Regions from separate parts of the Candidatus Syntrophocurvum alkaliphilum genome, predicted to be linked through region 1. Evidence: riboswitches for the same ligand, from Rfam matches in the RefSeq annotation. Region 1 holds a riboswitch; the other holds the start of a gene.
The links. Region 1 has a riboswitch for cyclic di-AMP ahead of SYNTR_RS02115 (quaternary amine ABC transporter ATP-binding protein). Riboswitches for the same ligand answer to the same signal wherever they lie in the genome.

Region 1 (4,493 bases):
CAAAGCCTGCTTCATCTAATCCATATTCAACTATTAAATCTTCTGTTAGACCCATTACTCCAGCACCAGGATCTATACCAACAATTTCACCATTTAGTTCATCAACATAGTCAGGTAATTCTTCAATAGAGTTAAACTCTGCATACTCAGGAGCTACTAAGCCTAGTACAGCACCTTCCATCGCTGGTCCAAGGTCTTCGATTTGATCACCATATTGATCCATATATTCAGCATGAGTTACTGGTAACCAAGCTGTTACCATTGCATCTCCATCACCAGTTGCTAGACCTGTATACATAGCACTAGCTGCTAGCGGCATTGTCTCAACATTGTATCCACCTATTTCATTTTCTAAAATATGAGCCATTATATGAGTTGTAGCATTTGCACAATCCCACTCAACATATAAAAGTGTTACATCTTGCACATCTGGTACATCCGGATCATCGGCAGGTCCACACCCCATAACACTTACAGTTGCAAACATTATTAAGGCTATTAAAGCTAATAATTTACTTTGTTTTTTTAACATCATAATTTAACATTCCTCCTTTATTCTTCTTGAGAATTTCCTAAGTTTTGAGTTATTCTGTCTAAAATTATGGCAACAATAACAATTGCTAACCCAGCTTCAAACCCTGTTCCTATGTCTAATCTCTGTATTCCTCGCCATACCTCCCCTCCTAAGCCTCTGGCTCCTATCATACTAGCTATAACAACCATTGACAACGATAGCATAATACATTGATTTATTCCGGCCATTATTGTTGACCTTGCCAGCGGTAGTTCTATTTTAATCAACATCTGAGAAAATGTTGACCCAAACGATTTACCTAACTCTCTAAGTTCTTCTGGCACCTGTTGTATTCCTAATTTAGTTAATCTTATTATTGGTGGCATAGCAAATATAAGAGTAGCTATAACCGCAGGTACAACACCAAGTCCAAAAAAGAATATAGCAGGTAAAAGATATACAAAAGCTGGTAATGTCTGCATAAAATCAAGTATGGGTGTGATTATACGTTCAGCAGTTTGATTTTTTGCTGCCAATATTCCCAGTGGTACACCAATAATAATACATAAAAGTACTGCTGTTCCGACCATTGCTAGAGTTTGCATAGTCGGACCCCAAAGTCCCATATTATAAATTAAATATAGACCTAAAGCAGTAAACAATGCTACCTTCTTATCCACAATATACCAAGCAATAAGTACAAAAATAATTATAAACAATATCGGTGGTATAGCTGATAAACCATGTTGTAAATATAATAAAATAAATTCTAGTCCATCAGCTATAGCATCAAAAGCTGTACCGAATTCTGTTTGAAGATAGTTAATACCATCATCTATCCAATCACCTACTGGTACTCTAGGTATTCCTTCTGTTTGAAATGTTTCCCACCAACCTCTACTCATCTTCATCACTCCTTTCACCAGCTATTCCAGCTATTACCGAACCTCTTACTAAGATTCCTTTTAAATTTTTTTCTTCATCCACTACTGCCACAGGTATTTTAGTATGTGCTAAAACGTCTAGTAATTCGGATAAAGGAGTTTCCAAGTCTGTAACAGGGACATCCTTTTCAATAAATGAATCAAGGGTTTTAGCTCCCTGTTCAGCAGCTTCATAAGCTGCGTCTGCTGTAATAAAACCTTCTAATTTTCCTTTGCGATCGGTAACAAAAACAGATGATATTCCGTTTTTCTCCATTACTCGCAATGCCGTTCTAGGGCCATCTTTTGATCCAATCACACTACGAGGTTTAACCATTACAGATGAAGCATTTAATGCTTTAGAACGATTAACATTTTCAACGAATCTAGCAACATATTCAGTTGCCGGTGAAAGTAATATATCTTCGGGAAGACCCATTTGCACAATTTTTCCATCTTTCATTAAAGCTATACGATCACCAAGTTTTAGAGCTTCATCTAAATCATGCGTTATAAATACTATTGTTTTTTGTAATTTTTTTTGAATTTCTATTAATTCATCCTGCATTTCTTGTCTAATTAATGGATCAAGTGCACTGAAAGGCTCGTCCATTAACAAAATATCAGGATCTGTGGCTAATGCTCGAGCTATACCAACTCTTTGTTGCATACCACCACTTAGATTATGTGGATAATAATCTTCCCATCCTTTTAATCCTACCATTTCAATTGATCTTAATGCTTGTTTAATTCTTTCATCTTTTGGAGCATCCTGAACTTCAAGTCCATAAACAACGTTATCCAATATTGTTCGATGAGGCAATAATGCAAATCTTTGAAATACCATGGACATTTTCGTCCTACGTATTTCAGTTAGTTTCTTGGAATCAACCTTGGTAATATCATCACCATCAATAATAATATCTCCTGCTGTTGGCCTTATAATACAATTTATACATCTTATTAGAGTTGATTTTCCGCTACCCGAAAGTCCCATTATCACAAAACACTCGCCAGGGGCTACAGATATATTAATATCTCTTGCACCAACTACTTGTTTTGTTTGTTTTTTTATTTCCTCACTATCTACACCTTTATCTACGAGTTTCAAAGCTTTTTCTGGATTATTGCCATAAACTTTTGTTAAATTATTAACTATAATTTTATCCATTATCATCATCCTTAACAAATATTGATACTATATAGCATGCCCATATAGCATATAATTTTTTTAAAAATTATAAAAAAAATGTTATATTTTGAGGTTACTTTAAGTGGGGATTTAGGATGTTTGTACTATCCTTCAAAATAGGCATTATATGTAATATTTGAAATGCATATAAAAAACTCTATTAATCCATTCCCCCTTAATTGCTTACGAGGTTAGCTGTCGGGTTCGGGCTAGGGAGCCCTACCAATATTTGGATTCACCCCAAAAAATTTGGATCCCCCGTTCCTATACTAGGATTAAGCATAAAGAATGTTATTATAGACATCATAGGAGGCTATTTAATTATAATCTTAATTATAATCTTAATTATAGCTTTAATTTTAAAAGGAACACAAAAAGATTTAAAAGCAATATTAACCTTTAAATCCAATTTTGAACCTTAATAAGTTGCTCATAGTAAATAATCTCCAAAATAGTCTTAATTTCTTCTAAATAATTAAAATAAAGTTAAAGCTACATAAATAAACTAAATTATTTAAATAATTTTACTGCATCCTTAAGTTTTTGTAGTTATTAAATGTAATTTACAAAACAACATTTTTGTTAAGGACCTTTACACTAGGACTTGCTTTTTCTAGGGTAAAAAAATTAAAATTATTTCTATATTAACCATAAGAAGCTTGTCTATAAAATTCTAATCATATATGCTTAAATAATAACTTTTTTAAGAGGAGTGATTAGCCTTGGTAGAAAACTTTGGCATTAAATTTATTAGAAAGGAAACTCATTTAGCTTTACCTACAGTTACATCTATTAGACTTGCTCAAAATTTATATGATATTCTATTTCAATATGTAATTAATGAAGAAAAAGAAAGTAAACTTCAAGAGTTTATTGCATTACTAGAAAGTCATATTAAAAGCAAAGCAGATGGACCTTTCTCAATACCTATATCAGAAATATCTTTCCTAGAAGATGGATTAGAAGAACTAAAGCTTTTAAACTGGATGGAGGTTTCGGTATGGATTGCAGAAATAATCCCAGACACAGATGTTGATGCTAGTTTAGAATATTATGAAAATGTTTTTTCTTCATTATCTGATTATGTTAAATATAAAAAAATTTCAGATAATAGAATATTATTATACCCTTATAGTTTAATTAGTTATTAGATAATAACTAATTGTATTTCCAAGGCAAAAAGCTGCAATTAAAAAAGATAGTATGGATTATTCAATCCTTACTATCTTTACTCCTGTTATTTCTATGTGTTTAACATTTAATTCGTTTTTAATAAGCTAGTAATGCCTCCCTTAATATTTTTGCACCTAATATTGAGGTATTATCACCTTTTTCGAATGGTGGTGAAATTTCAACTAAATCAAAACCTACTATATTTAAACAATTTAGATCGCGTAATATTTGTAAAAGTTCTCGTGAAGTAAATCCTGCCGCTTCTGGAGTACCAGTACCTGGAGCAAAAGCAGGATCTAAAAAATCAATATCAACAGTTATATATACAGGCTTATTCCCTATCTTTGCCTTAAGTTCATCCACGTTAGGTAGAGTATCTAAGTATAAATTAGTATTTTCCCTAGCATATTCAAATTCTTCTTTAGTTCCAGATCGAATTCCTAACTGGTATAAGTTTTTTTCTGGTATTAAATCAACTATTTTTCGCATAACTGTAGCATGGGACATACTTTCCCCCAGGTAATCTTCTCGCAAATCAGCATGAGCATCAAATTGTATAACCACAAGATTATTATAAAATTGTGTATAAGCTTTAATAAGTGCTAGTGTTACAAGATGTTCTCCACCAATAGCATAAACTTTTTTACCTAAATTAAGTAATTCCTCTGTAACTAGTTCCATTCTGTTTAAT
Region 2 (4,493 bases), 930 kb from region 1:
AATGGCAGGTATTCGTAACGCTGTAGTAATAAATGTTGGAACCGCAACCTTGGCTACATTCATAGGCGCTGGAGGACTAGGACACTTAATAGTAACTGGGATTCAGGTACAACGATTATCATTACTGTTAGTAGGATGTATATTAAGTGCATTATTAGCACTAACTTTCGATCATTTATTAGCAATTTTAGAACAAAGGGGTATAAAGATTACTTAATTTTTAAATGGAGGGGATTTATATGCTATCTTTAAAACAATCCAAAAAGATGACAACTTTAGTAGCTATCATTAGTGTTTTTGCACTACTATTAGTTGGCTGTGCTGGTCAAGCTGGTGCACCAGGTGAACCAGGTGAAATTGATGAATGGACATTTGCTACGAACCATGAATTCTCAGTAAGACCAGATGGACTTCCTGAGCTAGTACAAGTATATGACTTTGAGTTTGATAATGTTGAGGTTATGGATTTAGGCATTACATATGGTGCCTTACAGGAAAACAGAGTCTCTGCAGCAATGGGGTTTGGAACAGATGGACGTATAGCAGCTTTTGATTTAGTAAACCTAGTAGATGATAAAAACTTCTTCCCGGTTTACAATCCTGCACCAGTAGTACGTACAGACGTAATTGAACAATATCCTGAGTTAGAAGAATTAATGCAACCAGTAAGTGAGGCTTTAGACACAGATACCATGATTGAACTAAATAGAGCAGTTGATGTAGATGATAAAGATGTAACACAGGTTGCTGTAGACTGGTTAAATAGTGAAGGAATTTTAACTGGCGAACAAGTTGAAAATGCAGGCGAAATTTCAGTTGGTTCTAAAGAATTTACTGAGCAGCTATTACTTGGAGCAATTACTATAGCAGTATTAGAAGATGCTGGCTTTGATGTTGAAGATAACACTAACTTAAGTGGAAGTGTAGTTGTCCGTGAATCCTTACTAAATGGTGATGTAGATATTTATTGGGAATACACAGGAACTGCATGGCTAACCTATCTTGAGCACGAAGAAGCAATTACCGATCCTGTAGAGTGTTATGAAGCAGTTAAACAAGAAGACTTAGAGAAAAATGATTTAGTATGGTTAGACTATGCTCCATTTAACAACACTTATACAATAATGATGCGCCAAGCTGATGCTGATGCATTAGGAATTGAATCAATAAGCGATCTTGCTGAACTTATTAATCAAAGACAATAATCAAAATCGAGTCAAATGGGACGGTTCCTATTGACTCACTTAACAATATATAAAACTAAAAAAAAACCTGTTCTTTTTTAAGAACAGGTTTTTTTTAGTTAAGTACGATACAAACAATATTTTAAAGATTTATAAAGAATTTATAGTTGAAAATATATAAAATAAACTCTCATAGTCAAAAACAATATGATATTTAAAGATATGAAAGAATTATGATTTCCATTATTCAAATAGATTATGCTAACATTACTTATGAATTAAACGCCGAGTTCTCAAAAATATGAGAAGCGGGGGAACCGAATTAATGGGGTGAGTCCACGTAAGTGGTAGGGCTACCTTACAGTCCGAATCCGTCAGCTAACTTCGTAGGCGTTGTGAGAAAGAATGTGATACATACTTTAAGGTCTAGACTAAACAATAGGTCTAGGTTCATACGCTCTATGCCTTTCTTTCTTTATTTTCTTACCCGCTTCACACAAAAATGGTGATTATATGGATTTATGGTATTACTTTATTAACAATCTAGACAATGTAATCAGATTAACAGCAGAGCATATTGTATTAGTCGGAGTATCTGTAGGTTTTGCAGTGCTAATAGGAGTAGGATTAGGTGTCCTAATTAGCTATTACCAAGTCTTGGCAAGAGGTGTACTTTACATATGCCAAGTAATAATGACCATACCAAGCTTAGCAGTATTTGGCCTGTTAATACCCCTATTTGGCATAGGTTTTAAAACAGGTGTAATAGCATTGGTTCTATACTCTTTATTACCAATAGTACGTAACACATATACAGGTATAGAGGAGATAGATCCTGCTGTAATACAAGCTGCACAAGGTATGGGAATGAATGAAACTAATATATTGCGCAAAATCAAACTACCACTTGCATGGCCTATTATAATGGCAGGAATTAGAACATCAGTAGTAATGATAATAGGAATAGGAGCCATAGCATCCTTTGTAGGAGCAGGTGGATTAGGAGAATTCATATTCCGAGGAATCTCACAGTGGAATATGAACTCAGTACTAGTAGGAGCAATTTTTGTTTCAATTGTAGCAATAGTAGCAGACCGACTATTAAAGTGGGCAGAACATCGCACTAGAGTCTAAAAAAAGGAGGTGTAGTGCTTTGATAAAACTAGAGAATCTGCATAAAGTTTTTCCGGGTTCAGAAGTACCAGCAGTTAATAATTTAAATATGCAAATAAACGAAGGAGAAACATGTGTATTTGTAGGTCCATCAGGTTGTGGTAAAACAACCACGATGAAGATGATAAATCGCTTAGTAAAACCAACATCAGGAATAATAAAAATAAATGATTCTGATACAACCAATCTAAACCCAATAGAACTGCGCCAAAACATAGGTTATGTAATACAAGAAATAGGCTTATTTCCACATATGACAATAGCAGAAAACATTGCAACAGTACCAAAAGAGAAAAAGTGGTCGCAATCAAAAATAAATTCAAGGATAGATGAACTATTAAATTTAGTTGGATTAGATCCTGAAATTTATAGAAACAGGAAACCAGATGCACTAAGTGGTGGTCAAAGGCAACGAGTGGGAGTAGCAAGAGCCTTAGCAGCTGATCCACCTATATTATTAATGGATGAACCATTTGGAGCAGTTGATCCAATAACAAGAACCCACTTACAAAATGAGTTTATAAGACTACAAAAAGAGATAAACAAAACCATAATATTTGTAACTCATGATATAGATGAGGCAATAAAAATGGGAGATAAAATTGCGGTAATGCGCGAAGGCAACCTTATACAGTATGATGAACCCAACAACTTATTAAGTTCTCCAGCAGATAGCTTTGTAGAATCATTAATTGGAAGCAATCGCTCAATCAAAAGATTAAACTTAATCAAAGTAAAAGATGTACTAAATACAAAATTACCAAGCATAAACCTAAACACCATATCAGAAATAACATCCAAACAACTACTAGATAGCAAAGCAAAAGCTTTACCGGTAACTGATGAAAACTTAAGATTTTGTGGAATCTTAGAAACTAAGCACATACTAAACAACAAGGAAAATAAAGCCTTAGAAAGCTTAATAAAACCATGCAGTAGCTTAGTTCAAGATGAAGCAACATTAGGAGATGCACTATCTGCAATGTTAAATACAGGAGAAAAATATGCTGTAGTATTAAACGACAACCAAGAACCTAAAGGAGTACTAACCATAGCATATATATTGGAGCTGATGAAAGATGATGCAGCATAGTAATAACTTATGGTTAAAATTTATTCCTGTAATATTATTTATTGGTTTAGGAATAGGAATAACAATTTACTTTGTAAACAATCCCGGAGGTGCTATGGCAGCTAGGGTGTTGAGTTATGACTATATATTGCGATTGACTCAGGAACACATAACCATGGTATTAGTATCTTCCATAGCAGCTATCCTAACAGCTATTCCTCTAGGAATAATAATAAGCAGGGAAAAAGTAGGAGCAATAGGCCCATTTATTGAGAATACAGTTAATGTAGCTCAAACAGTACCGAGTTTAGCAATCATAGCATTATTTTTCACAATATTTGGCCTAGGATTTTATACAGCAGTTTTTGCTCTATGGTGTTATTCATTACTACCAATTTTAAGAAACACATATGCTGGAATAAAAAGTGTACCACCAGGTGTAATTGAAGCAGCTAAAGGTATGGGAATGCCAAACTATAGGATATTATACCAAATAGAAATGCCATTAGCATTTCCTGTAATAATGGCAGGTATTCGTAACGCTGTAGTAATAAATGTTGGAACCGCAACCTTGGCTACATTCATAGGCGCTGGAGGACTAGGACACTTAATAGTAACTGGGATTCAGGTACAACGATTATCATTACTGTTAGTAGGATGTATATTAAGTGCATTATTAGCACTAACTTTCGATCATTTATTAGCAATTCTAGAACAAAGGGGTATAAAGATTACTTAATTTAAAAATGGAGGGGATTTATATGCTATCTTTAAAACAATCCAAAAAGATGACAACTTTAGTAGCTATCATTAGTGTTTTTGCACTACTATTAGTTGGCTGTGCTGGTCAAGCTGGTGCACCAGGTGAAATTGATGACTGGGTATTTGCTACGGACCATGAATTTTCAGTAAGACCAGATGGACTTCCTGAGCTAGTACAAGTATATGGTTTTGAATTTGATGATGTTGAAGTTATGGACTTAGGTATTACATATGGTGCCTTAAGAGAGCACCAGGTAGCAGCAGCTATGGGATTCTCAACTGATGGACGTATAGCAGCCTTT

Region 2: it holds a riboswitch for cyclic di-AMP, as region 1 does, so the genes downstream of both, SYNTR_RS06580 (ABC transporter permease) here and SYNTR_RS02115 (quaternary amine ABC transporter ATP-binding protein) in region 1, are expected to answer to the same signal.

Annotation. Positions count from the first base shown of each region.
Region 1 is NZ_CP046457.1:427,760-432,252, reverse strand. Features, by position in the region: gene SYNTR_RS02125 (glycine betaine ABC transporter substrate-binding protein) at 1-535, opposite strand, end outside; gene SYNTR_RS02120 (ABC transporter permease) at 553-1,419, opposite strand; gene SYNTR_RS02115 (quaternary amine ABC transporter ATP-binding protein) at 1,412-2,608, opposite strand; cyclic di-AMP (ydaO/yuaA leader) riboswitch at 2,795-2,921, opposite strand; gene SYNTR_RS02110 (hypothetical protein) at 3,352-3,780, shown strand; gene speB (agmatinase) at 3,899-4,493, opposite strand, start outside.
Region 2 is NZ_CP046457.1:1,352,783-1,357,275, reverse strand. Features, by position in the region: gene SYNTR_RS06590 (ABC transporter permease) at 1-217, shown strand, start outside; gene SYNTR_RS06585 (glycine betaine ABC transporter substrate-binding protein) at 240-1,205, shown strand; cyclic di-AMP (ydaO/yuaA leader) riboswitch at 1,458-1,593, shown strand; gene SYNTR_RS06580 (ABC transporter permease) at 1,698-2,318, shown strand; gene SYNTR_RS06575 (betaine/proline/choline family ABC transporter ATP-binding protein) at 2,338-3,450, shown strand; gene SYNTR_RS06570 (ABC transporter permease) at 3,437-4,168, shown strand; gene SYNTR_RS11600 (glycine betaine ABC transporter substrate-binding protein) at 4,191-4,493, shown strand, end outside.